3 regions of the Bordetella bronchialis genome follow, and region 3 is predicted to be linked to each of the others. Evidence: predicted binding sites of a transcription regulator. Region 3 holds the regulator's gene; each other region holds the start of a gene.
The links. The regulator HrcA, encoded in region 3, represses chaperone genes, less so after heat shock. The targets are predictions, from matches to a motif close to TTAGCACTCNNNNNNNNNGAGTGCTAA.

Region 1 (9,729 bases), 620 kb from region 3:
GGGAAGTCTGATAAGGGGCTCCCGATCGGTCTCGAACTGGACGGCCCTTTCGGCCGGGATCGCGCGCTTCTGTATGTCGCTCGCCGGGTGGAAGCAGTGCTAGGCACGTTGTCAGGGCCTATCTGATCGCGGCAAAACAAACAACGTTCACACGTTCTGCGGCCTTGGCCGGCTGCGCTACCTGAAGGAATAGAAATGTCCAAGCCCGTTCATGAAACAAAGACGATCGCCGTGCAGCACGTCACCATTCGGTCCGATCATTCGTTCGCTGCCGTCAAGACCAAACTGGAGCGCTTGGTGAGTCGCATCGACGATGGAATCTTTACCTTGCTGCGCTACGGCGAAACAGGTCGTGCGCTGAAAGAGCTGGAAGCGCTGCCCACGCTATCCATCTTCGGATTCCGGGATCATGGGGCCTTGCTCGGAATCGCGGGTCCACGCCGTCACGCGATTCAATACGATATCGGCAGTCCGCTTACCGCGTCCAAAATGACGAGACACGACATCGCGGCGGCCCTCTATGCCCCGATTCGTGTCCTGCTTCGTGAAGACCAGGATGGCGCGGTGTCCTTTGAGTACGACCGCCCTGTATCGGTGTTTGGGCAGTTCAATATTCCGGAGATCGACGCGGTTGCCGTGCAACTGGACAAAGACCTTCGCGCCGTGCTGGAACAGGCTGTGTCGTGAACCGGCGTAGTGACATGTCATCCAACCAGGCGTGAAGAAGGATGTCCATCCGCTCTCGCAACAGCAGCGTGCTGCGGGGCTTCAAGGTTCTTCATGGAGCGTCCTTAGAACGGGATGGAAAACCAGGGTAGGGTGGCCTAGGTGTGAACATTCAATAGGTTGTATTCATGGTTCACCCGAACCGGGTTTGAGAAACTGGTAATCGCCAAACCACCAGAAAGCTCAAGGAGCCCGGCCGGATGAACACCCATAAGCATGCCCGATTGACCTTCGTACGTCGATTCGAAATGGTTGAGCAATTGCGCAATAAACAGTTGACGATCTCTCAAGCGGCTGGCGCCTACGGGGTGACGGCGCCGACTGTGCGCAAATGGCTAGGTCGGTTTCTGGCGCAGGGCCAGGACGGGCTTGCAGATGCCTCATCGCGCCCGGTGCGCTCGCCCAAGGCGATTGCGCCGGCCAAGGCAATGGCTATCGTCGAACTTCGCCGCAAGCGACTGACTCAGGCACGCATTGCCCAGGCGCTGGGCGTATCGGCCAGTACCGTCAGCCGCGTCCTGGCCCGTGCCGGTCTGTCCCGCCTGGCCGACCTGGAGCCGGCCGAGCCGGTGGTGCGCTACGAACATGAGGCGCCAGGCCAATTGCTACACATCGACATCAAGAAGCTCGGGCGCATCGTGCGGCCCAGCCACCGCGTTACAGGTAACCGGCGCGATGGCGTGGACGGTGCCGGCTGGGACTTCGTCTTCGTGGCCATCGATGACCACGCTCGCGTGGCCTTTACCGACATCCACCCCGACGAACGCGCCCCCAGTGCGGTCCAGTTCCTCAAGGACGCCGTGGCTTACTACAAGCGCTTAGGCGTGACCATCCAGCGGTTGCTTACCGATAATGGCTCGGCCTTCCGCAGCCGCGCCTTCGCCGCGCTATGCCGTGAAATGGGCATCAAGCATTGCTTCACCCGGCCCTACCGGCCACAGACCAATGGCAAGGCCGAACGATTCATCCAGTCAGCCCTGCGTGAATGGGCCTACGCCTACACCTACCAAAACTCACAACACCGAGCCGATGCCATGAAATCCTGGCTACACCACTACAACTGGCATCGCCCTCACCAAGGCATCGGCCGCGCTGTACCTATCTCCAGGCTTAATCTGGGCGGATACAACCTCTTGACAGTTCACACCTAGGCCTTGCCCGAAGTTCTGCGAACGATCGCCACGATGGTTTCATACAGTTCGTTCTTGGCCTGTGCTTCCGAAAGCTCTCCCAACGCAGCTGCCTGAGACAAGGCCTCGGCGGCGCCAAGCATGGCCCATAAACTCGCTGCAGGGATGCCGTCAACGGGCGCGAATGGCGTCAGGGCGATGCGACACTTTTCCATATAAGTCGCCTGACAGGACCGCTTGATTTTTTCCAGTTCCGGCGAACTTGCGAGCGCCGCAATGATGCCTGGTATTTCACGCCCCTGAACGAGCACGCAATCGACATACGAGGACGAAATGGCCGCCGCCCTGCCAGCCAGGGTAGGCTCGCTTGCCTCGAGCGTCATATCCATGATCGACGTCTGGCGGTTGTCGAATTCCTTGTACAGCGCGATCAGCAATGTATGAAGATTTGGGAAGTGGTCGTACACGACCGGTTTCGCAACCATGGATTGCTCGGCGAGTCGCCCCAGTGTCAGGGCCGCAGTTCCATCCTCCCTTACGATTTGCCAGGCAGTGGCAATGAGCTGGCGATAACGCTCTTCCCGCGTCATGCGTTTGCGTACCGCCTGACCGGGCCTTTTCTTTTTGTCTTTCGGACTTGACTTATCCATGTGCCAAGCATAACCTACAAACGGTATATACGAATCGTATATAGCGCTCTGGGAGGTGCCGGCGACCCTCCTGCGCCAACCATCGACAGGAGGATCTGCCATGCACGCACTTATCGTTGTTGCCCACCCCAATCCTCGCTCGCTCACCCTGAGCATCGCTCAATCCATCGCTGCGGGCGTGACCCGGGCCGACGGCGGCCACACCGCCGAAATCGCCGACCTTGCCGCCGAAGGTTTCGATCCGCGATTTACCACTGCCGACCATGCGGTCCATGATAGAGCCGGCCCGCCTCCCCCCGATGTACTCGCGGAGCAGGCCAGGCTTGACGACGCCGACGCGCTTGTACTGGTCTACCCCATCTATTGGTGGTCGATGCCCGCGCTGCTCAAGGGGTGGATCGACCGGGTGTTCTCCAATGGCTGGGCTTACGACTCCAGTCCCGACACCGGGCTGGTCAAGAAGTTGCACAGGCTGAACGTTCACCTTGTCGGGATAGGCGGCGCCGACAGGGGAACCTATATCCGGCACGGCTATTTCGACGCCATGAATACGCAGATCGCACACGGCATATTCGATTTCTGCGGCGCACACGTCGTCCAATCACATTTCATGCTTGAGGCACAAACAAAAGACGCCATGGACAATCACGCATTTGCACAGGCCATCGGCCGTCGCCTCTTTGATTCGTCCATTCCGGTCCAAGCCGATAAGGACAGCGACCTTGCGAGGTGCTAACGGAAGACCGCCGGTCCAGACGATATGACGCGCCAATCTCGTTTTAGCCTTTCGGGTACGCTTTCAATCTGGAAATCGACCCCGACGCCCAGGAGCGCTGCTCGTCTCGGCGTCATCCGTCATGAGCAAGCCGCGCCCGACTATCTGCATCGACCTCGCAACGATCGAACAGGCTTAACTGTTGGGCATCTTGCTGCACGATTGCCTCAGCGAACTCGGCGCGAGCACTGAATACCCCTATCTGCCGTTGTACTGGGAAGAAGCAGGCCGCAAGCCATACCTCTTCCTTATAGAGGGCAGCGTCGCGGGCTGTGCGGTGGCTGTTCGCTTATGAAAGTAAGCGTACGGGCGATGTGGCATTGACCAAGCGCATGAAAGAAATGGCAGCGCTCAAACGGCGCTACGGCTATGGGCGCATCCATGTTGTGCTGCGCCGTAAAGGCTGGCAGACAAATCACAAGCGGGTCTGGCGGCGTTATAGCCAAGCAGGCTTGAGGCCTTCGTAAGCGTCGCCGCAAGCGCATCGCGCCCGCAGAACGGGTAGTTCGTCCCGTTGCGACGGCGCCGAATCAGAGCGTGTCGATGGACTTCCTGGCTGACGGCCTGGCCTAACACGCGCCTCGGCTACGGCGCTGGTGCTGACCCATATGCATGGGCAAGCGTAGCGCGGCGGCGGCTGCATTACCGTATCGCCGCACCGGCGCACCACCGCCTTGCCGTGTGCGCGCCACGCGCCGGTCAGACCTGCGCCATGCCGCCGTCGACAAACAGTTCAACGCCATTGACGAAGCTGGATGCGTCGGAAGCCAGGAAGGCCACGGCCTTGCCGACTTCTTCCGGCTCGCCCAGCCGGCCCAGCGGTATCTGGGAGGCCAGGTAGTCGAATAGGCCCTGGCGTCCCTCATCGGGGACCAGACCACCCAGGCCCGGCGTGCGGATAGGGCCGGGGCTCACGACGTTGACGCGGATGCCACGGCCCTTCAGGTCCAGGACCCACGAGCGGACGAAGTTGCGCACCGCCGCCTTGCTGGCGCTGTAGACGCTGAAATTGGCGGTGCCCATGACGGAAGCAGTGGAAGAGGTCAGGATCACGGACGCCCCGTCGACCAGCAAAGGCAGCGCCTTCTGCACCGTAAAGAGCACGCCCCGCACGTTGGTGCCGAAGATCCGGTCGAAGTGTTCTTCGGTGATCGCGCCTAGCGGCATCATGTCGCCGCCGCCGGCGTTGGCGAACAGGATGTCGAGCCGGCCGGCGGCGTTGGCGATCTGCGCGTAGACGCATCCAGGTCGGAGAGGACGGATGCATCGGCGCGGATAGCGGTGGCGGCCGGGCCGATGGCCGCCACGGCGGCGTCCAGCTCGGGCTGGCGGCGACCGGTAATGAAAACGCGGGCGCCCTGCGCCGCCAGTTCCTGCGCCGCGGCCACGCCGATGCCCGTACTGCCGCCGGTCACCAAGGCGATCTTGCCGTTCAATTGCTTGCTCATGACTTGCTCCATTTCGAGGGGTGTGGGGCGCCGGACCCCGTTCGCTTTCGCGGCTGTAGCCGTCGTTCGCGACCGGCTCGTCGTCCAGGCCATGGCGTCACTTTAGGCGCGCCCAATTTATGGAACAATGGAGAACAATGAAATTACTATCCATTGTCATGGATAATCCATGAATCAACTTCTAGCCATACGTGCATTCGCGCGCGTCGTGGAAGCCGGCAGTTTTACGCGCGCCGCCGACTCGATCGACATGCCCAATGCCACCCTCAGCAAACTGATCCAGGATCTGGAAGCACATCTGGGCGTCAAGCTGCTGCAGCGGACCACCCGCCGAGTCACCGTCACGCCGGAAGGCCAGGACTATTACGCCAAGACCGCGCGTCTGATCCATGATCTCGAGGACATCGATGCCTCGTTCAACATCGCCCACGGCAAACCGCGCGGCCGCCTGCGCGTCGACGTGGGCGGGTCCACCGCCCGCGACGTACTGATTCCGCTGCTGCCTGATTTCATGGGCCGATTTCCAGAAATCCGCATCGACCTGGGTGTATCCGACCGGTCGGTGGATTTGGTCGGCGACAACGTCGACTGCGTCATCCGCGGCGGCCGGATGAACAGCGCATCCCTGGTGGCGCGCCCCGTGGGCGACGCCATGATGATCACCTGCGCGGCGCCGGCATACCTGAAACAGTACGGCGTGCCTGCCTATCCGGAAGAACTGAAAAACGGACACCGGGTGGTCAGCTACATCTCAACGCAGGACAACCGCGCCGTACCCCTGCGTTTCCTGCGCGATGGCGAAAAGACGGAAGTCAAAGTGGAGCACCACGTTGGCGTCAATGAGAGCAACGCCCACCTGGCCGCCTGCCTGGCGGGCCTGGGCATTATCCAGACGTTCACCTACGCCGCCGGCCCGGCGCTACGCGGCGGCGCCCTCGTGGAAATACTGAAAAAATGGCGCCCGCCCCCTTACCCCTTCCATGTCCTCTACCCCCAGAACCGCTACGTCGCGCGGCGCTTGCGGGTGTTCATCGAATGGCTGGTGGAAGTGTTTCCTGCCAGGCTTGCGGGATATTGAAGGTCCATAGACCTAGTCCAGTCCCAGCGCGCGCAGCCACGCATCTACTTGGCCATACGCGTCGCGCTGCCACTGCCCGGCGGTCCGGTTCTTATACCGAGCGTGATTTTGCTCCGTAGATAGTCCGCTACCCTCAGACCTCGTTTTCCGGGCGCAGCCAAATCGAGGTAAGTCCGGACCGGACCAGGACATATGATTCCTGTCGCCGGCTCTGCCGTATCCATAAAAATGCCGGGTCTTCGACGACGGTAATAGTTACGTTGAATCCAAACCCGAGTACCAAATTCCAAGTTGGATGAACTTGGACAACTTGCACGGTAAGGCGGCGCCACCCAGGCGGAATTTGTAACAGCCCCGGCCATCCCCCTTGAACCCGTGCCAACCGCCCCTATAATTAGCACTCGCCGCCGATGAGTGCTAACACCGCCCCCGGCCGGTCCCTAGAGACAACCCTACATCGTATCGAACTACAGGAGTTCTTCATGGCCCTGCGTCCTTTGAATGATCGCGTGATCGTCAAACGCCTGGACAACGAGCGCAAAACCGCCTCGGGCATCGTCATCCCCGACAGCGCGGCCGAAAAACCTGACCAGGGCGAAGTGATCGCCGTGGGCCCCGGCAAGCGCACGGAAGACGGCAAGGTTCTGCCGGTTGACCTGAAGGCCGGTGACAAGGTGCTCTTCGGTAAGTATTCCGGCCAGACCGTCAAGGTCGATGGCGAAGAGCTGCTCGTCATCCGCGAGGAAGAAATCCTCGCCGTGATCCAGTAATTCCCCGTATCCCGAATACCGAATTCATCGAATTCCCGTAAGGAACCACTATGGCTGCCAAGCAAGTCCTGTTCAGCGATGACGCCCGCGTCCGTATCGTCCGCGGCGTGAACGTCCTCGCCAACGCTGTGAAAACCACCCTGGGCCCCAAGGGCCGCAACGTCGTGCTGGAGCGCTCCTTCGGCGCCCCGACGGTGACCAAGGACGGCGTGTCCGTTGCCAAGGAAATCGAACTGAAGGACAAGTTCGAGAACATCGGCGCCCAGCTGGTCAAGGATGTCGCCTCCAAGACCTCCGACAACGCCGGTGACGGCACCACCACCGCCACCGTGCTGGCCCAGGCCATCGTCCAGGAAGGCCTGAAGTACGTGGCCGCCGGTTTCAACCCCATCGACCTGAAGCGCGGCATCGACAAGGCGGTCTCCGCCGCCGTCGAAGAGCTGAAGAAGCTGAGCAAGCCCGTCACGACCAGCAAGGAAATCGCCCAGGTCGGCTCGATCTCGGCCAACAGCGATTCCTCGATCGGCCAGATCATCGCCGACGCGATGGACAAGGTCGGCAAGGAAGGCGTCATCACCGTCGAAGACGGCAAGTCGCTGGAAAACGAACTGGACGTGGTCGAAGGCATGCAATTCGACCGCGGCTACCTGTCGCCCTACTTCATCAACAACCCCGACAAGCAAGTCGCGGCGCTGGACGACCCCTTCGTCCTGATCTACGACAAGAAGATCAGCAACATCCGTGACCTGCTGCCCGTGCTGGAGCAAGTCGCCAAGTCGAGCCGTCCGCTGCTGATCATCGCGGAAGACGTCGAAGGCGAAGCGCTGGCCACCCTGGTGGTGAACAACATCCGTGGCATCCTGAAGACCACCGCCGTCAAGGCGCCCGGCTTCGGCGACCGCCGCAAGGCCATGCTGGAAGACATCGCCATCCTGACGGGCGGCGTGGTCATCTCCGAAGAAACCGGCATGTCGCTGGAAAAGGCTTCGCTGCAGGACCTGGGCCAGGCCAAGCGCATCGAAGTGGGCAAGGAAAACACCACCATCATCGACGGCGCTGGCGACAGCAAGTCCATCGAAGCCCGCGTCAAGCAAATCCGCGTCCAGATCGAGGAAGCCACCTCGGACTACGACCGTGAAAAGCTGCAAGAGCGCGTGGCCAAGCTGGCCGGCGGTGTCGCGGTGATCCGCGTCGGTGCCGCGACCGAAGTCGAAATGAAGGAAAAGAAGGCTCGCGTCGAAGACGCCCTGCACGCCACGCGTGCCGCGGTGGAAGAAGGCGTGGTGGCCGGTGGCGGCGTGGCCCTGCTGCGTGCCAAGCAAGCCATCGCCCAGCTGAAGGGCGACACGCCTGACCAGAACGCCGGTATCAAGCTGATCCTGCGCGCCGTCGAAGAGCCGCTGCGCACGATCGTCGCCAACGCCGGCGAAGAGTCCAGCGTGGTCGTCAACGCCGTGCTGAACGGCAAGGGCAACTACGGCTACAACGCCGCGACCGGCGAGTACGCCGACCTGGTCGAGCAAGGCGTGCTGGATCCCACCAAGGTCACCCGCACCGCCCTGCAGAACGCCGCGTCCGTCGCCAGCCTGCTGCTGACGGCCGAGGCCGCCGTGGTCGAGCTGGTCGAAGACAAGCCCGCCGCGCCGGCTGGCATGCCCGGTGGCATGGGCGGCATGGGCGGCATGGACTTCTAAGCAAGTCCTGCCCAACGGGCCCGGCCAGTTCCGGGTCCGCGCCGCAAGAGAAAAAGGCCAGGTCCCCGGACCTGGCCTTTTTTTATTGCGTGCGGATCGTGGCGCCGCGGCGGCGCCCTATCGGCCGGGATTCACACGCTGGTACTCATTAGGGATCGCGGGGGCGCGCATGGCGGGCAGCAGGTCGCCGTAGGCCGAAGCCGCGGCGCCCGACGCGGACGTGCTGCTGTCCGTCAAGCCCAGGCGCGAGGGCACGGTGCGGATCAGCTCGCCAACACGGCGCAGGGCGCCCCGCAGGAAAGAGGAACCCTCCATGGCACCGCCCCGCGTGCCCGCGCGCCGCCGCTGGGCATCGCGGCGGCGCATAACGCTGGCCTGATAGACCGCGTCGGCGTCATACGTCTGCCGCACGCCGGATCTCTCCGCGCTGGACGGCCCGGCGTCCGAGGGATAGTGCGCCGGCTCGCGGTCGGACTTGATCTCGTTGTAGATGCCGTCCATCGCCGAGCGGCCGCTTATCCAGTTGTCCTCCATCCACGCCTCTGTATGGCCCAGGCGCCTGCCGAATACGTCCTGGGCGGCGGTCAGGTCGAAAAACGCGGTGTACAGGAATCGATGCCGCTCGTACATCCCGTGCCGCGCGCAACGCCGAGACAGGTCCGCGCGGTCGAACAGCCACACCAGTGCGCCGTCCTGCGTCGTGGTCAGGCCGGACTTACCGTTGCCTTCCGCCACGATCAGCGTCTCGCCCTGCTTGGCGCAGGAGGCGAGCGCCTGGAACAGCAGGTAGCCATACAGGGTGCCGCCAAGAGTCCGCAAGGTCTCGCGCACCTCGTTCATCCGCTCCGCCAATTGCTTGCTGACGCGGACCCGCAGCTTCGTCCTTCCGGGTACCGTCAGCGACGTGGTCCTGCCCTCCCAAAGAGGCAGGGCGTTCCGTGTTTCCGGGCCCCTGTCGCCGGCGAATGCCGGGCGAGCGGCGCCAGGCATGCCCGGCGAGGCGGCCGGCGATGCATCGGCCGCGGCAACGCGCATGTCGAGCACCGGCGCGAAGCGCAGCGGAACGTACCCGGGCGGAGGCGCACTTGGTTCAGGCGGCACGGACGGATCGGGAAGCACGTCCCGGAAGCCGGTGGCCGAGTTCTCTGTATGGTCCGCGGCAAGCTGCTGGCATAGCGCGATCAGGTAGCTTTCTACCTGGCGGTACTGGCTGGCATAGTGCGGGCTGCCCGGCTCCAAGGGCTGCAGGAGCGGATCCCAGACGCAGCGCCCGTTCTCCATATGGACCGTGGGCCTGGCCTGGCGGACCAGCGCATCCCAGTCGGCGGGCGGCGCGCCGCTGGCCGCATCGCAGGGCGGGACGATGAGATCCAGCACCGGAAAGACGCCAAGGCGCGTGCCGATCTCGGCCAGCCTGTTGAACAGCACGCGGCCGGAGGGCTCCTTGTCGATGAGACG
Region 2 (9,729 bases), 1.1 Mb from region 3:
GCGGTCCAGGGTGGCGCCGATCTGGCGGCCATCGGTGAATGCGACGGCGGCCGGGCCGTCCCACGGCTCCATCATGGCGGCGTGGTATTCGTAGAAGGCGCGGCGGCTTTCGTCCATCTGCGTATGCTGTTCCCACGCCTCCGGGATCATCATCATCATGGCGTGGGCCAGGGAATAGCCGGAATTCACCAGCAGTTCCAGGCAGTTGTCGAAGGTGGCCGTGTCCGACTGGCCTTCGTACACGATGGGATACAGCTTGGGCAGGTCCTCGCCCAGCACGGCGGACTGCATCATGCCTTCGCGCGCGCGCAGCCAGTTGAAGTTGCCCTTGACCGTATTGATCTCGCCGTTGTGCGCGATCATGCGGTAGGGGTGGGCCAGGGGCCAGGCGGGGAAAGTGTTGGTGGAGAAGCGCTGGTGCACCAGGGCCAGGGCCGAGATGGTGCGGGTGTCCGCCAGGTCGCGGTAGTAGCGGCCGACCTGGTCGGCCAGCAGCAGGCCCTTGTACACCACGGTCCGCACCGAGGCCGACGGCACGAAGTATTCCTTGCCGTGGGCCAGGCGCATGTTCTGGATGGCGTGGCTGGCCGTCTTGCGGATGACGTACAGCTTGCGTTCGAGCGCGTCGGGCACCATGACGTCGGCGCCGCGGCCGATGAACAGCTGGCGGATCACCGGTTCCAGGTCGCGCACGGCGGGCGACATGGGCATTTCCACGTCCACCGGCACGTCGCGCCAGCCCAGGACGACCTGGCCTTCGGCGCGCACCGCGCGTTCCAGTTCCTGCTCACAGGCCAGGCGGGACGCCGTTTCCTTGGGCAGGAAGACCATGGCCACGCCGTATTCGCCGGGCGGCGGCAGGGTCACGCCGCTTTGCGCCATTTCCTCGCGGTACAGGGCATCGGGAATCTGGATCAGGATGCCGGCGCCGTCGCCCATCAGCTTGTCCGCGCCCACCGCGCCCCGGTGATCCAGGTTTTCCAGGATCTTCAGGCCTTGCTGGATGATGGCGTGGCTTTTACGCCCCTTGATGTGGGCCACGAAGCCCACGCCGCAGGCGTCATGCTCGTTGCGGGGGTCGTAAAGACCTTGGGCGGCGGGCAGGCCGATGCGCGTGGCGTCGATGGGACGCGCCGGCGCGGGGCGACAGGCGTCGGAATGGGTCGGTACGGTCATGGGGCGCTCCAGGGCCGGGGCGGCTGGGAAACTAGGGACTGCCACAATTTGTTGCGGCGCAAACCGCGACGATACAGGGGAGAGGTCCGGGTCGCAAGAAAAACAAAAGGGGTGCGTCCCCCATAAATTCCGGCGTCCTGATGGGAGCTAATTAATTAGTGACATATCAATGCGGAGCGCGGTTGTGCCAGCGTGGGGCGGCCGCGGCCGATCAGTAAGTCAGGAGCCCGTGGATTCCGCTTCCGCCGGCGGCGGCGCCGGCTTTTTGCGGGGCCGGCCCCGCTGGCCCGGGGTGACGCGGCGGCTGGCGGTGTGCGCCAGCATGGCGATGAAATCCGCACCGCCCAGCGCCCATTGCCCCTGTACGGCCTGGTCTATGCGCTGGATCTGCTCGCGGGTCAGCCCTTCCTGCAGGCGCTTGCGGTAATTGGCCTGGCGGTCGAAGGGCGTATTGCCGCAAGACCAGTAGTCGGCGTGGTCGGACATCCAGGCCGCCTGCGGCTGCCCCGAGCCGGTATGGCCGGACGCAGAGGACCAGGGCCAGAGCTCGGCATCGTGGGTGGCCCCGCTACGCACGGGATAGGTCTCCAGCCAGACCAGCGCCGGCAACACCCAGGCGCCCGGTTCCACCAGCGCCGAACGGTAGCGCCCCGCGAACACCCGCCCGCCGCGCAGCCGCGCCGCCAGGTTGCGTCCCAGGGTTTGCATCAGGCGGGGCAGGCCCTCGCCGTCCACCGGCGTGGCCAGCAGCAGGATACGGTCCGTGGCCAGCACCCAGCCGTGCAGGGCCACGCGATTGCGGGTGGCGGTTTCGCCCAGCCATGCCGCGACCTGGTTCAGTGTATCGGCGGGTGCCGGCTGCGATGGCGCCGCCAGCGGATTGATGAAGTTGGCCTGCACGAGTTGCGGCAGTCCGGGAGCGTACAGTCGGGGCAGGCGAGCCATAGGGTGTCAGGACCGAGACATGCAGGGAACGGGACGTTCGCGCAGGAAAATAAATGGTACCGCGTAAACGGCCCGGCGCAACAGTGAGGTTACCCCGGTAACGTTACCCCCCCGCGCGTTAATATTCCCCGACCGATACGCAAGCCTGGAGCACGCATGAAAACCAAAGCCGCCATTGCCTGGAAAGCCGGGGCCCCCCTGACCATCGAGGAAGTCGATCTGGAAGGCCCCCGGGCCGGCGAGGTCCTGGTCGAAGTCAAGGCGACAGGCATCTGCCACACCGATTACTACACCTTGTCCGGCGCCGATCCGGAAGGCCTGTTTCCCGCCATCCTGGGCCATGAGGGCGCCGGCGTCGTCCTGGAAACCGGCGCGGGCGTGACCAGCCTGAAGCCCGGCGATCACGTCATCCCGCTGTATACCCCGGAGTGCCGGCAGTGCAAGTTCTGCCTGTCCCGCAAGACCAACCTGTGCCAGGCGATCCGCGCCACCCAGGGCAAGGGGCTGATGCCGGATGGCACGTCGCGGTTTTCGCTGGGCGGCAAGGCCATCCATCACTATATGGGTACGTCGACTTTCGCCAACCATATCGTGGTGCCGGAAATCGCGCTGGCCAGGATCCGCGATGACGCGCCTTTCGACAAGGTCTGCTATATCGGCTGCGGCGTGACCACCGGGGTGGGGGCGGTCGTGTACACCGCCAAGGTGGAAGCCGGCGCCAACGTGGTCGTCTTCGGCCTGGGCGGCATCGGGCTGAACGTCATCCAGGGCGCCAAAATGGTCGGCGCGGACAAGATCATCGGCGTGGACATCAACCCGCGCCGGGAGGCCCTGGCCCGCAAGTTCGGGATGACGCACTTCGTCAATCCCTCCGAGGTCGAAAATGTCGTGGATCACCTGATCCAGCTGACCGACGGCGGCGCCGATTACTCCTTCGAATGCGTCGGCAACACCAAGCTGATGCGCCAGGCGCTGGAGTGCTGCCACAAGGGCTGGGGCAAATCCATCATCATCGGCGTGGCCGCCGCTGGAGAGGAAATCGCCACCCGCCCCTTCCAGCTGGTCACCGGCCGGGAATGGAAGGGCTCGGCCTTTGGCGGCGCGCGCGGCCGTACCGACGTGCCCAGGATCGTCGACTGGTATATGGAAGGCAAGCTCAATATCGACGATCTCATCACCCATACCCTGCCGCTGGACCAGATCAACGAGGGCTTCGACCTGATGAAGCGCGGCGAGTCCATCCGTTCCGTGGTGCTCTACTGATGGCGGACCTGGAAATCCTGGCCCAGCACCGCTGCTTCGACGGTTGGCAGCGCATCTACCGCCACGACTCCGCGGCGATCGGCCTGCCCATGCGCTTTTCCGTCTATACGCCGCCGCAGGCCCAGCACGGTCCCGTGCCGGCCCTGTTTTACCTGGCCGGGTTGGAGTGCAACGAGGAAACCTTCATGATCAAGGCCGGTGCCCAGCGCTGGGCGGCCCGGCATGGGGTGATGCTGGTCGCGCCGGACACCAGCCCGCGCGGCGCGGGCGTGCCGGGCGAGGACCAGGATTGGGACCTGGGCACGGGCGCCGGCTTCTATGTCGATGCCACCCAGGAACCCTGGCGCCGCCATTACCGCATGGAAAGCTACATTACCCAGGAGCTGCACGGCCTGGCCACGGCCCAATTGGGGGCGGCGTCCGGCCGCATCGGCATCTTCGGCCACTCCATGGGGGGCCATGGCGCGCTGGTGCTGGCCCTGCGTCATCCCGGCCTGTTCCGCTCGGTGTCGGCCTTCGCCCCCATTGCCGCGCCCAGCCGCTGCCCTTGGGGGCAGAAGGCCTTCGCCCATTACCTGGGCGCCGACCAGCAGGCCTGGGCGGCCTACGACGCCAGCGCCCTCATGGCGTCGTCGAAGGCGCCCTATCCGGCCGGCATCCTGGTGGACCAGGGGCTGGGCGACCGCTTCCTGGCGCAGCAACTGTATCCGGACGCGTTCGAGGCGGCTTGCGCCCAGGTCGGGCAAGCCCTGCAGCTGCGCCGGCACGCCGACTACGACCACGGCTATTACTTCATCTCCACCTTCATGGAAGACCATATCCGCTTCCATGCGGACCGGCTGGGCCCGGCCGGGGATTGACGGCCTCTATATACTGAAAAGGTGTCCGGCTACCCGCGGGGAACGTATTGATCGAAGGCATCGCTCCGTCCATATGGATCGCGTTGGTGACGTTGGCCGTCCTGCTGATCGGATTCGGCCTGGTCCTGGGCAAGGGCGGCCCGCGCGATGCGCGGGGCCGCCGGCGCTTCCGCCTGCGGCCGGTCCGGCGGCTGTTCGGCCTGCTTCTGCTGGCGCTGGCCTGTGTCACGGGCCTATTCGCGGCGACGCTTTACCAGTTCTTCCGGCTGACTTCCGACGAGCCCGTCGCCGTGGTCGAGCTGCGCGAGCAGGGGCCGAGGCAATTCGTGGCGGCGGCGGAGCTGCCGGGCAAGGCTGCCGAGGATTTCACGCTGCGTGGCGACGAATGGCAGATCGACGCGCGCATGGTGCGTTGGCGGCTGCCCGCGCTGCTGGCGGGCGTGCCGCCGCTATATCGGCTGGAGCGCCTGTCGGGCCGCTACACCGACGCGGCGGCGGATCAGTCCGAGCCGCGCACGGTTTATGCGCTCGCTCCATCGGGGCTGCCCGATCTGGTAAAGCTGAAGCAGCGGTTCCCGAACTGGCTGCCCTTCGTGGATGTCGTATATGGCAGCGCGGCGTATATGCCGATGTTCGACGGCGCCCGCTATCGGGTCTTCGTGGATCCGCGCGGGGCGTTGTTCATCCGCCCCGATAACGCCGCCACGGCCGATGCGCTGAAGCAGCGCGGGTGGTAGCAGGCCTTGCAATGGCACAGTACACGCCGGCCCGGGCGGGCCGTGCCTGGTAATGCGGCCCCTTTTTTTCGGCTTGTGCCCCGGTGACGTCGGCGACCGCTTTTCCGCCCGTAAAACTGAACTTCGCACGCCTTCGGGAGTCGAATTAGCACTCCCTCTTTTAGAGTGCTAACATCACCGAATGCGTTCTACCACTAGCCGTTTCCTGGAGCAAAACACCATGAAACAAACGAGATCCCCGTTGGCCGTACCCGGCAACGCCCTTACGCTGGCCATCGCCAATCCTGGCGCGCTGGGGACGATCGACGCATATATCTCGGCCGTGAACCGGCTGCCGGTTCTGACCGCGGATCAGGAAACCGCCCTGGGTCGCCGCCTGCGCGACACCGGCGACCTGGATGCCGCGCGCGAACTGGTGCTGTCGCATCTGCGCCTGGTGGTGTCCATCGCACGCCAATACCTGGGCTACGGCCTGCCGCATGCCGACCTGATCCAGGAAGGCAACGTCGGCCTGATGAAGGCCGTCAAGCGTTTCGATCCGGAGCGTGGCGTGCGCCTGGTGTCCTTCGCGGTCCACTGGATCAAGGCCGAGATACACGAATACATCGTCCGCAACTGGCGGCTGGTCAAGGTCGCCACGACCAAGGCGCAGCGCAAACTGTTCTTCAACCTGCGCAGCATGCGGCCGGACGGCAAGACCCTGGATTCCGAGCAGGTCGACGAGATCGCCCGCGAACTGAATGTCCGCCCCGAGGACGTCAGCGAAATGGAAGTGCGCCTTTCCGGGCGCGACATGGCGCTGGAGTCGCAGGACGATGACGACGAGGGCTACGCGCCCATCGCCTACCTGTCCGACGAAGGGCGCCAGGAGCCGACCCGCGTGCTGGAGCGCAAGGCCCACGACGAGCTGCAGAGCACCGGCCTGCACGACGCGCTCGAGGCCCTGGACCCGCGCTCGCGCCATATCGTCCAGGCCCGTTGGCTGCAGGACGACGGCGGCGCCACGCTGCACGAGCTGGCGCAGGAATACGGCATATCCGCCGAGCGCGTCCGCCAGATCGAGGCCGCCGCCCTGAAGAAGATGCGCGGCACGCTGCAGCCCGCCTGACGGGAACCGCCGGGCCGGGTCGTCCCGGTCCGCTGCCGGGATCCGGCGAGAGTTAAATTTTGATACATCTCGCCAGGATAAATCCGTGGAACGGCCGAAACTTTCTGGCGGCCCCCCAGCCTAACCCTACGTAGACCGTGCGCCTGGAGCCCTCCAGGCCCGCCGTCTTCTCACCTGTCTCGGCTTCTCCTCTTTCCCCTCCCCTATGAGACAGGTGTTTGGCGGGGCACCCCAAGCGGTGCCCCGTTTTTTATTGCGGCGGCCAGCGGCGCCTCTTCGGGTTCGTTCCATTCCTGGACCAGGGCCCGCCACAGCGCCGTATCGAGCCGGCGCACCCCAGTGGCCACCGAGCCGTCCGGGTAAAGCTTCAGCCAGCGGTAGCCGGGCGCTTGCGGATCCAGCCGGTGCCGTCCATCGCGTATCGTGAACTGGAAGCACGTGGACGGCGTGGCCAGCATGCGGACATTGCCGCGGCGCCGGTCGAAATCCTGGTGCACGTGGCCCCACAGCAGGATGCGGGCATTGCCCCAGCGCGCCAGGTGGCGAAACAGCTCGGCCGCGTTGTCCAGCATCATGGGATCGCGCCAGTCCGCGCTGACCTGTACCGCGTTGTGATGCATGGCGACCAGCGCGGGGCGCCCTTGCGCCGTCGCCAATCCGTGGTCCAGCAACTCGAACTGGTCGCGTTCCAGGTGTCCGGCATTGGACCCATCGGCACGCGAATCCAGCAGGATGATGCGCCAGGGATCGATATCGGTGATCGGCTGCGTCCAGTCTCCCAGGGTGCCCTTGAGCGCGGCCGGCGCGTCGTGATTGCCCGGCACGCAACGCACCGGCATGCCGAGCGGCGCGACGGCGTCGGCGAAGCGATGGTAGGAGGTCTCGGTGCCGTCATGGGACAGGTCGCCCGTGGCCAGCAGCAGGTCGGCATGGCCGTGGCCGCGGCGTATGGCGGCGACCACGGCGCGCAGGCTCGCATCCGTGTCCACGCCCAGCATGACGGCGGGTGTCGCGAATAGATGGGGATCGGTAAGCTGTACGGCCAGGATGGGACGGTCGTCGGCGTCTTCCGCGCGCGCGCCGCTTCCGGCGCCGGCCGGCGATGGAATGGAAAGCTTGGGGATGGTATGCAACGGCGGCTCCGGGTAAGTGCGCATCCGACGCCGCCGAGGTGGGCCCGCGGGATCGGTGGGGGACGCGACGGCGATGCGAACCCTCGGAACGTTAGCGAAAATCCGCCGCGGCAGGGATCCACCAAATCGTGCGGGCCGTAACGAAACGTGCGTCGCGTAAAACCAGCTATCCTCTCCGCTAAATGGAGCATCGACGGGGATAAGAAATAGATGGACGTGGGTCTGATCGTTTTCGGCTTGGCGACCTTGCTGACGCTGGTGTGTTTCATGCCGCCGCTGGCCGGGCGCCTGAAGCTGCCCTACTCGGTGCTGCTGGCGATCGTGGGCTGTTTGCTGGGCATCGTCATCCACGTCCATGGGTGGGCGCCGCCGGTGCTGGCCGGCATGCTGGATTCGCTGGAGAAGTTCGAGATCTCCTCGGAAACTTTCCTTACCGTTTTCCTTCCGGTCCTGCTTTTTGAAACCGCCCTGTCCATGAACGTGCGGCGCCTGATGGACGACATCGGGCCCATCCTGATGATGGCCATCGTGGCGGTGTTCCTGTCCACCGTGGTGGTGGGCGTCACCCTGAACGGCCTGTCCTCGTACGGGCTGGTGGTCTGCCTGCTGCTAGGCGCCATCGTCGCCACCACCGATCCTGCCGCCGTCGTGGGCATCTTCCGCGAAGTCGGCGCGCCCAAGCGGCTGACCACCCTGGTAGAGGGCGAAAGCCTGTTCAACGACGCCGCATCCATTGCCTTGTATTCCGTGCTGGTGGGCGTGCTGGCGGGCCATGCCGAAATGTCCGCCGGCAACGTCCTGGTGGATTTCGTGGTCAGTTTCCTGGGCGGCGGCCTGGCCGGGTATGCCATGGGGCGGCTGGCGTGCATGCTGTTCGCGGTGCTGCGCGGCTTTCCCACCGCGGAGATCACGCTGACGCTGACCGTGGCCTACCTGACCTTCTTCGTGTGCGACCACTACCTGCATGTGTCCGGGGTGGTGGCTACCGTGATCGCCGGCCTGGTGGTGGGCTCCACCGGCCGTACCCGCATGGCGCCGACCACGTTCGAGCACCTGACCAGCGCGTGGGAGCAGTTCGGCTTCTGGGCGAACTCGCTCATCTTCCTGTTCGCGGCCATGCTGATTCCGCGGCTGATGGCCGATGCTACGCTGGGCGACGTGGCGCTCATCCTGGTTTTGTTCGTGGCCGCGCTGGCGGCGCGCGCGGTGGCGGTGTTCGGCCTGCTGCCCCTGCTGGGCCTGACGCGGCTGGGCACGCGGGTCAATCGCGCCTACAAGACCGTCATGCTGTGGGGCGGCCTGCGTGGCGCCGTATCGCTGGCCCTCGCCTTGGCGGTCACCGAGCGCGACGACGTGCCCTACGAAGCGCGCCAGTTCGTCGCCGTGGCAACCACCGGCTTCGTCCTGATGACGCTCTTCATCAACGGCATCAGCCTGCGCCCGCTGATCCGCATGCTGCGGCTGAACGAGCTGTCGCGGCACGAGGCCACGCTGCGCGACCAGGCGCTGGCCGTGGCCCTGGGCGACCTGCAGGAAAAGACCGACGAAGTGGCCGCGACCGAGCACATCGGGCCGGAAGTGCGCGAACGCATCCATGCGGTGTTCGATCGCACGCTGAGCCAGCTGCGCGACGCGGAGGTGCGCCACATGAGCGTGCCGGAACGGGTGGACATCGGCCTGGCGACGCTGGCGCGGCGCGAGGAAGAAATGTTCTTCGACATCCTGAAGGCGCAGATCGTCGATTGGCGCATGGCCGAATCCCTGCTGGCGCGGGCCGAACGCCTGGAGGACGCCGTGCGCGCCGGGGGCGTGACCGGCTTCGAGAACGCCATCGCCGCCGACGTGCGGTATTCCCGTTCCTTCAAACTGGCGCTGCGCCTGCACTATCTTTTCGGCTTCCAGCGCTGGCTGGCGCGCGAACTGGCGCAGCGTTTCGCGGCCTTGATGTGCAAACGCTCGGTGGCCCAGCGGGTGATCCTGTTCGCCGGCCAGCAGTTGAAAGTCATGCTGGGGGAGGAAGCCACGCAGCGCATCGTCGCCGCCCACCAGCGGCGCCTGGATGCCATCGAGAACGCGCTGCAGGCGCTGAACCTGCAATACCCCAGCTACGCGCTATGGCTGCAGGAAAGCTATCTGGGGCGGGTGGCGCGGCAGCTGGAGCGCATGCGCTACCGCGATATGCTGGACCAGTTCCTGATCAGCGGCGAGGTCTACGCCGACCTGACCCACCAGCTGGAGCGGCGCTGGGCCCATATCGACCGGCACCCGCCCTTGGATATCGAGCTGGGCGCGGCCGAGCTGATCAAGCGCGTGCCCCTGTTCGAAAACCTGAGCGCCGATTCCTTGCGCGCCATTTCCAGGCTGCTCAAGCCGCGCCTGGCGCTGCCGGACCAGCATGTCCTGAAGGACCGGGCCGGCGAAGAGATGTGCTTCGTCGCCTCCGGCGCGGTGGCGGTGCACCTGCCGGACAACACGACCGTCGAACTGGGCAGTGGCGAATTCTTCGG
Region 3 (9,729 bases):
AGGCTGTCGCCCAGTTCGCGCAACTGCGCGACCGTGGCGGGAACGCCATTGATGAAGGCGCGGCTGCGGCCTTGCGGGTCCACCACGCGGCGCAGCACGAGTTCTTCTTCGGCGTCGATCTCGCGCTCCGCCAGCCAGGCACGCAGGCTGTCGGGCGTGTCGAATACCGCGCTGATGTCGGCGCGCGCCGCGCCTTCGCGCAGGACGGAGGCATCGGCGCGCTCGCCCAGCGTCAGCGCCAGCGCGTCGATAAGGATGGACTTGCCGGCGCCGGTTTCGCCGGAAAACACGGTAAAGCCGGCTCCGAAATGGATGTCGGCCTTCTCCACGATTACGAAATCCCGGATATGCAGCGTGCGCAGCATGGCGGCGTCATTCTCCGCTATCCGTGGCCTGCGGCATCAGATTCCAGTGCAGCTTGCGGCGCAGAGTGGTGAAGAAACTGTAGCCTTCCGGATGCAGAAAGCGGATGGTGTGCGGGGCGCGCCGCACGACGATGCGGTCGCCGGGCTGGAGGTCGGACCAGGTCTGCATATCGAAGTGGCAGGAGGCGCCATGCTCGACGCGGCCCATGCCGGTCAGCGTCATGGCCAGTTCCCCGTTGTCGGGGATCACGATGGGCCGGTTGGACAGCGTCTGGGGCGCCACCGGGACCAGCACCATGGCCTGCAGGCCGGGATGCAGGATGGGCCCGTTGGACGACAGCGCGTAGGCCGTGGACCCGGTGGGCGTGGCGACGATCAGGCCGTCGGCGCGCTGGGTGTACATGAAGACGCCGTCCAGTTCGACGCGCACTTCGATCATGCCGCCGCGGCCCGCGCGGTTGAGCACCACGTCGTTCACGGCCGACGACGAGAACAGTTGCTGGTCGCCGCGCCAGATGCTGCCTTCCAGCAGCATGCGGTCTTCCGCCTTGAAGTTGCCTTCCAGCACGCGCGACAAGGCGTTCTTGGCGTCGTGCAGGGGGACGTCGGTGATGAAGCCGAGCCGGCCGTGGTTGACGCCGATCAGCGGCACGCCGTGCGGCGCCAGCAGCCGGGCCGCGCCCAGCATGGTGCCGTCGCCGCCCATCACCACGGCAAGGTTGGCGCGACGGCCGATCTCGTCGATGTCGGCGACGGGGAATTCCGCCAGGCCGGTGTTGTGGGACGTGTCCTTTTCGATAAGCACGCCACGGCCTTCCTCGGTCAACATCTGGGCCAAGGCGCGTAGCGGCGCGTCCAGTCCGGTGTCCTGGTATCTGCCGATGAGGGCGACAGTCGGGAAATGCATGCTGGAGGCGGGCGTCCGGTAGAGGTTTGAGCTAGGATTCAACGATTATATGGGGCCATATTTGCCTTTGCGGGACAAAATTGGCACCGTTGCAAAAAAGATTCCATAAAATAGCCACATGGACGACCGCGCACGCGCACTGCTCAAGGCGTTGATAGAACGCTATATCGCCGACGGCCAGCCGGTCGGATCGCGCACCCTTTCCAAGGTGTTCGATCTTTCGCCGGCGACCATACGGAATGTGATGGCGGACCTGGAAGAGTCCGGCCTCATCCATAGTCCGCATACCTCATCCGGGCGCATCCCCACGCCGCGCGGCTACCGGCTTTTCGTCGATTCCCTGCTGTCGGTCCGCAGCTACGACATCCAGCCCGAGCATATCCGCGAAAGCCTGCCGGCCGCCGAGCCGGCCCGCGCCGTCAACGCCGCCGCCGCGCTGCTGTCCAACCTGACGCAGTTCGCCGGCGTGGTGCTCACGCCCAAGCGGGCCCAGGTTTTCCGCCAGATCGAATTCATCCGCCTGTCGGAAAAGCGCGTGCTCCTGATCATCGTCACGCCCGACGGCGACGTGCAGAACCGCATCCTGTTCGTGCAGCGCGACTACGTCGAGCACGAACTGGTCGAGGCCGCCAACTTCTTCAACGTGCATTTCGCGGGCAAGTCCTTCGATGCGGTGCGCCGCACGCTGGCCACGGAACTGGCGCAACTGCGCGACGACATTTCCCGCCTGATGCAGGCCGCGGTGGAAGCCGGGACAGAGGCCGTGGAAGACGGCGACGCCGTGGTCATATCGGGCGAGCGCAAACTGCTGGACGTCACCGACATCGCGTCGGACATGGACCGCCTGCGCAAGATGTTCGCCCTGTTCGAAAAGAAAACCGATCTGCTCCAGCTGCTGGATGTCTCCAGCCGCGCGCAGGGCGTGCAGATCTACATCGGCGGCGATTCTCAGCTGGTCCCGCTGGAAGAGGTTTCCGTCATCACCGCGCCCTATGGCGTGGACGGCAAGGTGGTCGGCACGCTGGGCGTGATCGGTCCCACCCGCATGTCCTACGAGCGCGTCATCCCCATCGTCGACATCACGGCACGCCTGTTGTCCAACGCCCTGAGTCATAACCACAAATAGGCCGGCGGTCCCGCGGGGGACGGCATGGCTGGCGAGGTATCCGCGTGTTCCTGCGTGCGTTCAAGTATCTGTGGCCCGAACGTTTCCTTCCGGAACCGGAACGCGGAGACCCTTTCGTCGAACAGACGGCCCGCGGCCCGGGCAGGACCGGCGTGCTGCTGGTCAACCTGGGTACGCCGCAGGCGCCCACCGCCCGGGAAATCCGCCGCTACCTGGGCGAGTTCCTGGCCGACCCCCGCGTGATCGAAATCCCGCGGTATCTCTGGTGGCCGATCCTGCACGGCATCATCCTGACCTTGCGGCCCAAGAAGCTGGTGCCGCGGTATCGCGGCATCTGGATGGAAGAGGGCTCTCCCCTCATGGTCTATAGCCGCCGCCAGGCCCAGGGTCTGTCCCGGACGCTCGCCCAACGCGGGACCGGCGTGGAGGTCGCGCTCGGCATGCGCTACGGCAGTCCCTCCGTGGCGGCTGCCCTAGACGAGTTGCGCGGCCGCGGCTGCGAGCGCATCCTGGTCGTGCCCCTGTACCCGCAATACGCGGCCAGCACGACGGCGACCGCCGTGGACGCGGTGACCCGCCAGGCTGCCCGGCTGCGCGACCAGCCCGAGCTGCGCTTCATCAAGCGCTTCCATGACGATCCCGGCTATCTGGGCGCGGTCGTCGGGCGCATCGAGGACTATTGGCGCGTCCACGGCCGCCCGCAGAAGCTGGTGATGAGTTTTCACGGCCTGCCGCGCTATTCGGTCGAACTGGGCGACCCTTACTACCAGGACTGCTTGAGCACGGGGCGCCTGCTGCGCGAGCGCCTGGGCCTGGCGCCGGAGCAGGCGCCAGTGACGTTCCAGAGCCGTTTCGGGACGGCGCGCTGGCTGGAGCCCTACACCGTGCCGACGCTGATCGGACTGGCCCAGGATGGGGTGACGGAGGTCGACGTGGTCTGCCCCGGTTTCCTGGCCGATTGTCTGGAGACCCTGGAGGAAATCCAGGTCGAGGGCCGCGATGCCTTCGTCGCGGCGGGCGGCCAGCGGCTGAGGTACATCCCGGCCGTAAACGACGACGAGGCATGGATCGCCGCCCTGGCGGGACTGGTCCAGCGGAATCTGCAGGGCTGGCCCGTATAAGGGGCGCCTGCCCGCGGCCGGGCATCGCGAACGGCCGCGCCCAGAATAAAACCCGTTTGTTTTCAGTCGCTTACATCAATTCGCAAGCCGCCCGCGCTTAACCCCCCTTGAAAAGGGGGCATAGGCCCCCACAGTGCTTGCAAACCTTATTCGTTACCCCGGAGGATAGACCCCATGACGGCACAGAACGAGCCTGCCGAGAAAAGGCCCGACATCGATGCAGCGGCTGACGCGGCCGACACCGGAGCGCCCGCGGACGGCGGGGAAGGCCAGCAGGACCTGCTGGCGGCGCTGCGCGCCGAACTGGAAGCCGCCCAGGCAAAGGCGGCCGAGCACTACGACCAGCTGCTGCGTACCCGCGCCGACGCGGAAAACATCCGCCGCCGCGCGCAGGAAGACGTCTCCAAGGCGCATAAGTTCGGCATCGAGTCCTTCGCCGAAAGCCTGGTGCCGGTCAAGGACAGCCTGGAGGCCGCCCTGGCCCAGCAGGAACAGACCGTCGAGTCGATGCGCGAAGGCGTGGAAGCCACGCTCAAGCAGCTGGCCTCCGCCTTCGAACGCAACAAGCTGATGGAGATCGCGCCCGCCACCGGCGACAAGTTCGATCCGCACCAGCACCAGGCCATCTCGTCCGTCCCCTCGGAACAGCCCGCCAACACCGTCGTCCAGACCCTGCAGAAGGGCTATCTGATCGTCGACCGCGTGCTGCGCCCGGCGCTGGTCGTGGTGTCCGCGGGACAACAGAGCTAAGAGCGCCGCCGTGACCGACGCCCAGGCCTTCGACCCTTCCCAGGTATTCGAGCTGTTCGGCATGCGCCCCGTCGACAACGACGGCTTCGAGCGCGATGTGGTGCAGGCCCCGGGCGACGATCTGCGCTGCGTCTTCCTGTGGGGCACCGACTGCTACAACTGCAATCGTTTCAAGCAGGCGGCCATGCTGCACCAGGACGCCCTGCTGGCGCTGGAACTGACCTGGTTCCAGGCCGACGTGTATGCGGACGTGGCGCTGGGCCGGCGGTTCTCCCTGCATGGCGTCCCTACTTTCGTGATGTACCGGGCGGGCAAGCGCCTGGGCCGGATCACCGGCTGGCCGGGCCTGCCGCAGTTCTCCGAGGCCGTGCACCGGTTGCGGGCCGAAAAGAAGTAAAGCGTCGCGCTTGAAAACCCTGATGGCAGCCCCACTTACACGCTAACCGAGTTTTTCACTATTCAACCTAAGAACCGACCTAATTCAAGGTAATCCATCATGAGCAAGATCATCGGCATCGACCTGGGCACGACCAACAGCTGCGTGGCTGTGATGGACGGTGGGCAGGTCCGCATCATCGAAAACGCCGAAGGCGCCCGCACGACGCCTTCCATCATCGCGTACATGGACGACGGCGAGACCCTGGTCGGCGCGCCGGCCAAGCGCCAGGCCGTCACCAATCCCAAGAACACCCTGTACGCCGTCAAGCGCCTGATCGGCCGCAAGTACGACGAAAAAGAGGTGCAGAAGGACATCAACCTGATGCCCTACAAGATCACCAAGGCCGACAACGGCGACGCCTGGGTCGAAGCGCACGGCAAGAAGCTGGCGCCTCCGCAGGTGTCGGCCGAAGTGCTGCGCAAGATGAAGAAGACCGCCGAAGACTACCTGGGCGAGGAAGTCACCGAAGCCGTCATCACCGTGCCGGCGTACTTCAACGACAGCCAGCGCCAGGCCACCAAGGACGCCGGCCGCATCGCCGGCCTGGAAGTCAAGCGCATCATCAACGAGCCGACCGCGGCCGCGCTGGCTTTCGGCCTGGACAAGGCGGAAAAGGGCGACCGCAAGATTGCGGTCTATGACCTGGGCGGCGGTACCTTCGATATTTCCATCATCGAAATCGCCGACGTCGATGGCGAGAAGCAGTTCGAAGTGCTGTCCACCAACGGCGACACCTTCCTGGGCGGCGAAGACTTCGACCAGCGCATCATCGACTACATCATCGGCGAGTTCAAGAAAGAACAGGGCGTCGATCTGTCGAAGGACGTGCTGGCCCTGCAGCGCCTGAAGGAAGCGGCGGAAAAGGCCAAGATCGAGCTGTCCTCCAGCCAGCAGACCGAAATCAACCTGCCGTACATCACGGCCGATGCTTCCGGTCCCAAGCACCTGAACCTGAAGATCACGCGCGCCAAGCTGGAAGCGCTCGTGGAAGACCTGATCGAGCGCACCATCGAACCGTGCCGCACCGCCATCAAGGACGCCGGTGTCAAGGTCTCGGAAATCCATGACGTGATCCTGGTCGGCGGTATGACCCGCATGCCCAAGGTGCAGGAAAAGGTCAAGGAGTTCTTCGGCCGCGATCCGCGCAAGGACGTGAACCCGGACGAAGCCGTGGCCGCGGGCGCCGCGATCCAGGGTTCCGTGCTGTCGGGCGACCGCAAGGACGTGCTGCTGCTGGACGTCACGCCGCTGTCCCTGGGTATCGAAACCCTGGGCGGTGTCATGACCAAGATGATCCAGAAGAACACGACCATCCCGACGCGGTTCTCGCAGACGTTCTCCACGGCCGACGACAACCAGCCGGCGGTGACCATCAAGGTATTCCAGGGCGAACGCGAAATCGCCGTGGGCAACAAGGCCTTGGGCGAGTTCAACCTGGAAGGCATTCCGCCGGCCCCGCGCGGCGTGCCGCAGATCGAGGTGACCTTCGACATCGACGCCAACGGCATCTTGCACGTATCCGCGAAGGACAAGGGCACCGGCAAGGAAAACAAGATCACCATCAAGGCGAACTCGGGTCTGTCGGAAGAAGAGATCCAGCGCATGGTGAAGGACGCCGAAGCGAACGCGGACGAGGATCACCGCCTGGCCGAACTGGCGCAGGCGCGCAACCAGGCCGACGGGCTGGTGCACGCCACGCGCAAGTCCTTGACCGAGTACGGCGACAAGCTCGACGCGTCCGAAAAGGAAAGCATCGAAGCCGCGATCAAGGACCTGGAAGCCACCCTGAAGGATGGCGACAAGGCCGCGATCGACGCCAAGGTGCAGGCGCTGTCCACCGCGTCGCAAAAGCTGGGCGAAAAGATGTACGCCGACATGCAGGCCCAGCAGGCCGCGCAGCAGCAGTCGGCGGCGGACAACGCCAAGCCGGCCGACGACAACGTGGTCGACGCCGACTTCAAGGAAGTGAAGCGCGACCAGTGATGAACCGCTGCAGCGCATGACGGTGTAAACGCCCGGGCCCGGATTTTTTCCGGTCCCGGGCGCGGTCGTATGGAAGCAGGGTTTTGGTCGGCGCGGGTCCGCCCCGGCGGCGCCCTCGCAAGAAGAAAAGCCTCTGGAAGATCATGGCAAAACGTGACTATTACGAGATCCTGGGTGTTGCCAAGAACGCCTCGGACGATGACATCAAAAAGGCCTATCGCAAGCTTGCGATGAAGTACCATCCGGACCGCAATCCGGATAACAAAGAGGCCGAGGAAAAGTTCAAGGAAGCCAAAGAGGCCTACGAGGTCCTGACCGACGAGCAGAAGCGCGCCGCCTATGACCGCTACGGCCACGCCGGCGTCGATCCCAATGCCGCCGGCGGCATGGGGGCGGGCATGGGTGGCGGATTCGCCGATGCCTTCGGCGACATCTTCGGCGAAATCTTCGGCGGCGCCGCGCGCCGCGGCGGCGGTCCGCAGGTGTACCGCGGCGCCGACCTGAAGTACGCGCTGGAAATCACCTTGGAGCAGGCGGCCCATGGCTTCGACACGGAGATCCGTGTGCCCAGCTGGGAAAACTGCGAGGTCTGCCACGGCAGCGGCGCCAAGCCCGGTACCACGCCCAAGACCTGCCGCACCTGCGGCGGCTCCGGCGCGGTGCGCATGCAGCAGGGTTTCTTCAGCGTCCAGCAGACCTGCCCCACCTGCCACGGCAGCGGCAAGGAAATCACCGACCCCTGCGCCAATTGCGATGGCGTCGGCCGCATCCGCCGCAACAAGACCCTGCAGGTGAAGATCCCCGCCGGCATCGACGACGGCATGCGTATCCGCTCGGCGGGTAATGGCGAGCCGGGCCTGAACGGCGGCCCGCCGGGGGATCTCTATGTGGAAATCCACCTCAAGCCGCACAAGATCTTCCAGCGGGACGGCGACGACCTGCACTGCGAACTGACCATCCCGTTCACGACCGCGGCGCTGGGCGGCGACCTGCAGGTGCCCACGCTGGGCGGCAAGGCGGAAATCACCATCCCGGAGGGCACCCAGTCGGGCAAGACCTTCCGTCTGCGCGGCAAGGGCATCCGCGGCGTGCGCGGCAGCTATCCGGGCGACCTGTATTGCCATGTCGTGGTGGAAACGCCGGTACGCCTGAGCGAAGAGCAAAAGAGCATCCTGCGGCAGTTCGAGGCTTCGCTGAACGACGGCGGTGACCGTCATTCGCCCCAGAGCAAGTCCTGGACGGACCGCGTGAAGGAGTTCTTCAGCTGATCGTCCGCCGGCTTATCGGCGGCAGCAAAACAAAAAGCCGGGCTCTCAAGAGGCCCGGCTTTTTTGCGTGCGTCGCGTGGCCTGCCCGGTCGCGGCCGGCCCATCCGCGGACGCTACGCTAGTCCACCTTGGCGCCGACTTCCTTCACGACCTTGCCGTACTTGGGAATATCGGCATTGATCTGCGCCTGCATCGCTTCCGGCGTGACGGCGACCGGCTCCGCGCCCAGGGTGGCGTAGACGGACTTGACCTCGTCGCTGTTGGCGGCCTCGTTGAAGGCCTCGTTCAGGCGCTTGACGATGGCGGGCGGCAGGTTGGCGGGTCCGAGGACACCGTTGTACAGCACGACCTCCGCCGCCGGGACGCCCGCTTCGGCGATGGTGGGCACGTCCGGCGCGGCGGCGATGCGCTTGGGCGTGCTGACCGCCAGGGCGCGCAGCTTGCCGGCCTTCACCTGCGAAATGGCGGGCGGCATGCTGCTCCACGCATAGGCCACGTCGCCCGACAGCAGCGCCTGGATGATGGGGGCGCTGCCCTTGTAGGGAATGTGGACCGCCTGCACGTTCGCCGCCCGGTCCATCATTTCGCTGGCCAGGTGGATGATGGTGCCGTTGCCCGAGGAGCCATAGGCATAGCCGCCGGGCTTGGATGCCAACATCGCGATCAGCTCCTTGACGTTCTGCGCCGGGGAATCGGCCTTGACCACCAGCATCAGCGGCGAGCTCGAGACCAGCGAGATCGGCGTGAAGCTCTTGACCGTATCGAAGGGCAGCTTGGGATACAGGCTGGCGTTGATGGCATGCGTGGTCGTGTCCTGCAATAGCAGGGTGTAGCCGTCGGGCGCCGAGCGGGCAACCGTATCGGCCGCAATGGTGGTCCCCGCGCCGGGACGGTTTTCCACCACGATGTTCTGCTTCAGGATAGTGCTGGCCTTGGAGGCCACCGTGCGCGCGATCACATCCGAAATGCCGCCGGGCGGAAAGCCCACCAGCAGGCGGATCGGGCGATTGGGATAGTCGTCGGCCTGGGCCAGGGCGGCCGTGCTGGCCGACAGCGCGAACAGGCAGGCGAAGGCGCTGAGAAGACTGCGGGTACGCATAAAAACTCCGAACTGATAGATTGACTAGGGCAATAACGCGGTGCCCCGAAGGCGTGCCGCGCATGAATCTGGACGATCGTCCTTTGTTTTCCCCCGTTGCCCTGACCCCTTGATTTTGTCGGCGCGGCGCATCGCCCTTGCGGGAATGCACCGCTGTCCGGATGCCACTCGTTATGTCGCGACGGGTATTCAGGCTTGCTGGGCCATATACCAATCGAGTATCTGCGCGCCGGTCATGAACTTCACCTTGTCGTGGCCGGCGATGTAGGCCAGCGCTTCCTCGAAATACTTGATGCGGTGCGGGACGCCGCTCAGGAAGGGATGGACCGCGATGCCCATGACCCGCACGTGTTCCGTGCCTTCCTGGTACAGGCGGTCGAAGGTGTCCTTCACGCGGATAAGCAGCTCGTCCGAGGAATGATGCTGGACCGCGACGACCGGGATGTCATTCAGTTCCAGGGCATACGGCATCGCCACCATATCGCCCGTCGCCGTCCTTACCTTGGCCGGCTGGTCGTCCAGGCACCAGTCGCCGATATAGCGGATGCCTGCCTCATGCAGGTAATCGACGGTCTCCAGTGTCTGCGTCAGGCCCGGTCCCAGCCAGCCGACCGGCTTCTTGCCGGTGAACTGTTCGATGGTCTCCACCGTGCGCTCGATCATGGCACGCT

Region 1: a site for HrcA is predicted at 6,202-6,228, ahead of groES (co-chaperone GroES). Genes of this name have one in related genera too.
Region 2: a site for HrcA is predicted at 5,127-5,153, ahead of rpoH (RNA polymerase sigma factor RpoH). Genes of this name have one in related genera too.

Annotation. Positions count from the first base shown of each region.
Region 1 covers NZ_CP016170.1:707,285-717,013, reverse strand. Annotated here, with positions in the region: gene BAU06_RS03065 (amidase family protein) at 1-126, shown strand, start outside; gene BAU06_RS03060 (DUF302 domain-containing protein) at 196-687, shown strand; gene BAU06_RS03055 (IS481 family transposase) at 927-1,877, shown strand; gene BAU06_RS03050 (TetR/AcrR family transcriptional regulator) at 1,874-2,506, opposite strand; gene BAU06_RS03045 (NAD(P)H-dependent oxidoreductase) at 2,607-3,242, shown strand; gene BAU06_RS26455 (IS3 family transposase) at 3,614-3,748, shown strand; partial or broken gene BAU06_RS03040 (SDR family oxidoreductase) at 3,981-4,729, opposite strand; gene BAU06_RS03035 (LysR family transcriptional regulator) at 4,899-5,807, shown strand; gene groES (co-chaperone GroES) at 6,290-6,577, shown strand; gene groL (chaperonin GroEL) at 6,628-8,271, shown strand; gene BAU06_RS03020 (hypothetical protein) at 8,389-9,729, opposite strand, start outside.
Region 2 covers NZ_CP016170.1:204,964-214,692, forward strand. Annotated here, with positions in the region: gene BAU06_RS00930 (glutamate synthase-related protein) at 1-1,176, opposite strand, end outside; gene BAU06_RS00935 (hypothetical protein) at 1,396-2,121, opposite strand; gene BAU06_RS00940 (S-(hydroxymethyl)glutathione dehydrogenase/class III alcohol dehydrogenase) at 2,278-3,384, shown strand; gene fghA (S-formylglutathione hydrolase) at 3,384-4,244, shown strand; gene BAU06_RS00950 (hypothetical protein) at 4,292-4,981, shown strand; gene rpoH (RNA polymerase sigma factor RpoH) at 5,202-6,089, shown strand; gene BAU06_RS00960 (phosphodiesterase) at 6,293-7,087, opposite strand; gene BAU06_RS00965 (cation:proton antiporter) at 7,433-9,729, shown strand, end outside.
Region 3 covers NZ_CP016170.1:1,326,360-1,336,088, forward strand. Annotated here, with positions in the region: gene recN (DNA repair protein RecN) at 1-365, opposite strand, end outside; gene BAU06_RS05880 (NAD kinase) at 373-1,272, opposite strand; gene hrcA (heat-inducible transcriptional repressor HrcA) at 1,391-2,398, shown strand; gene hemH (ferrochelatase) at 2,443-3,519, shown strand; gene grpE (nucleotide exchange factor GrpE) at 3,694-4,269, shown strand; gene BAU06_RS05900 (thioredoxin family protein) at 4,331-4,666, shown strand; gene dnaK (molecular chaperone DnaK) at 4,766-6,691, shown strand; gene dnaJ (molecular chaperone DnaJ) at 6,835-7,959, shown strand; gene BAU06_RS05915 (Bug family tripartite tricarboxylate transporter substrate binding protein) at 8,078-9,058, opposite strand; gene BAU06_RS05920 (polysaccharide deacetylase family protein) at 9,248-9,729, opposite strand, start outside.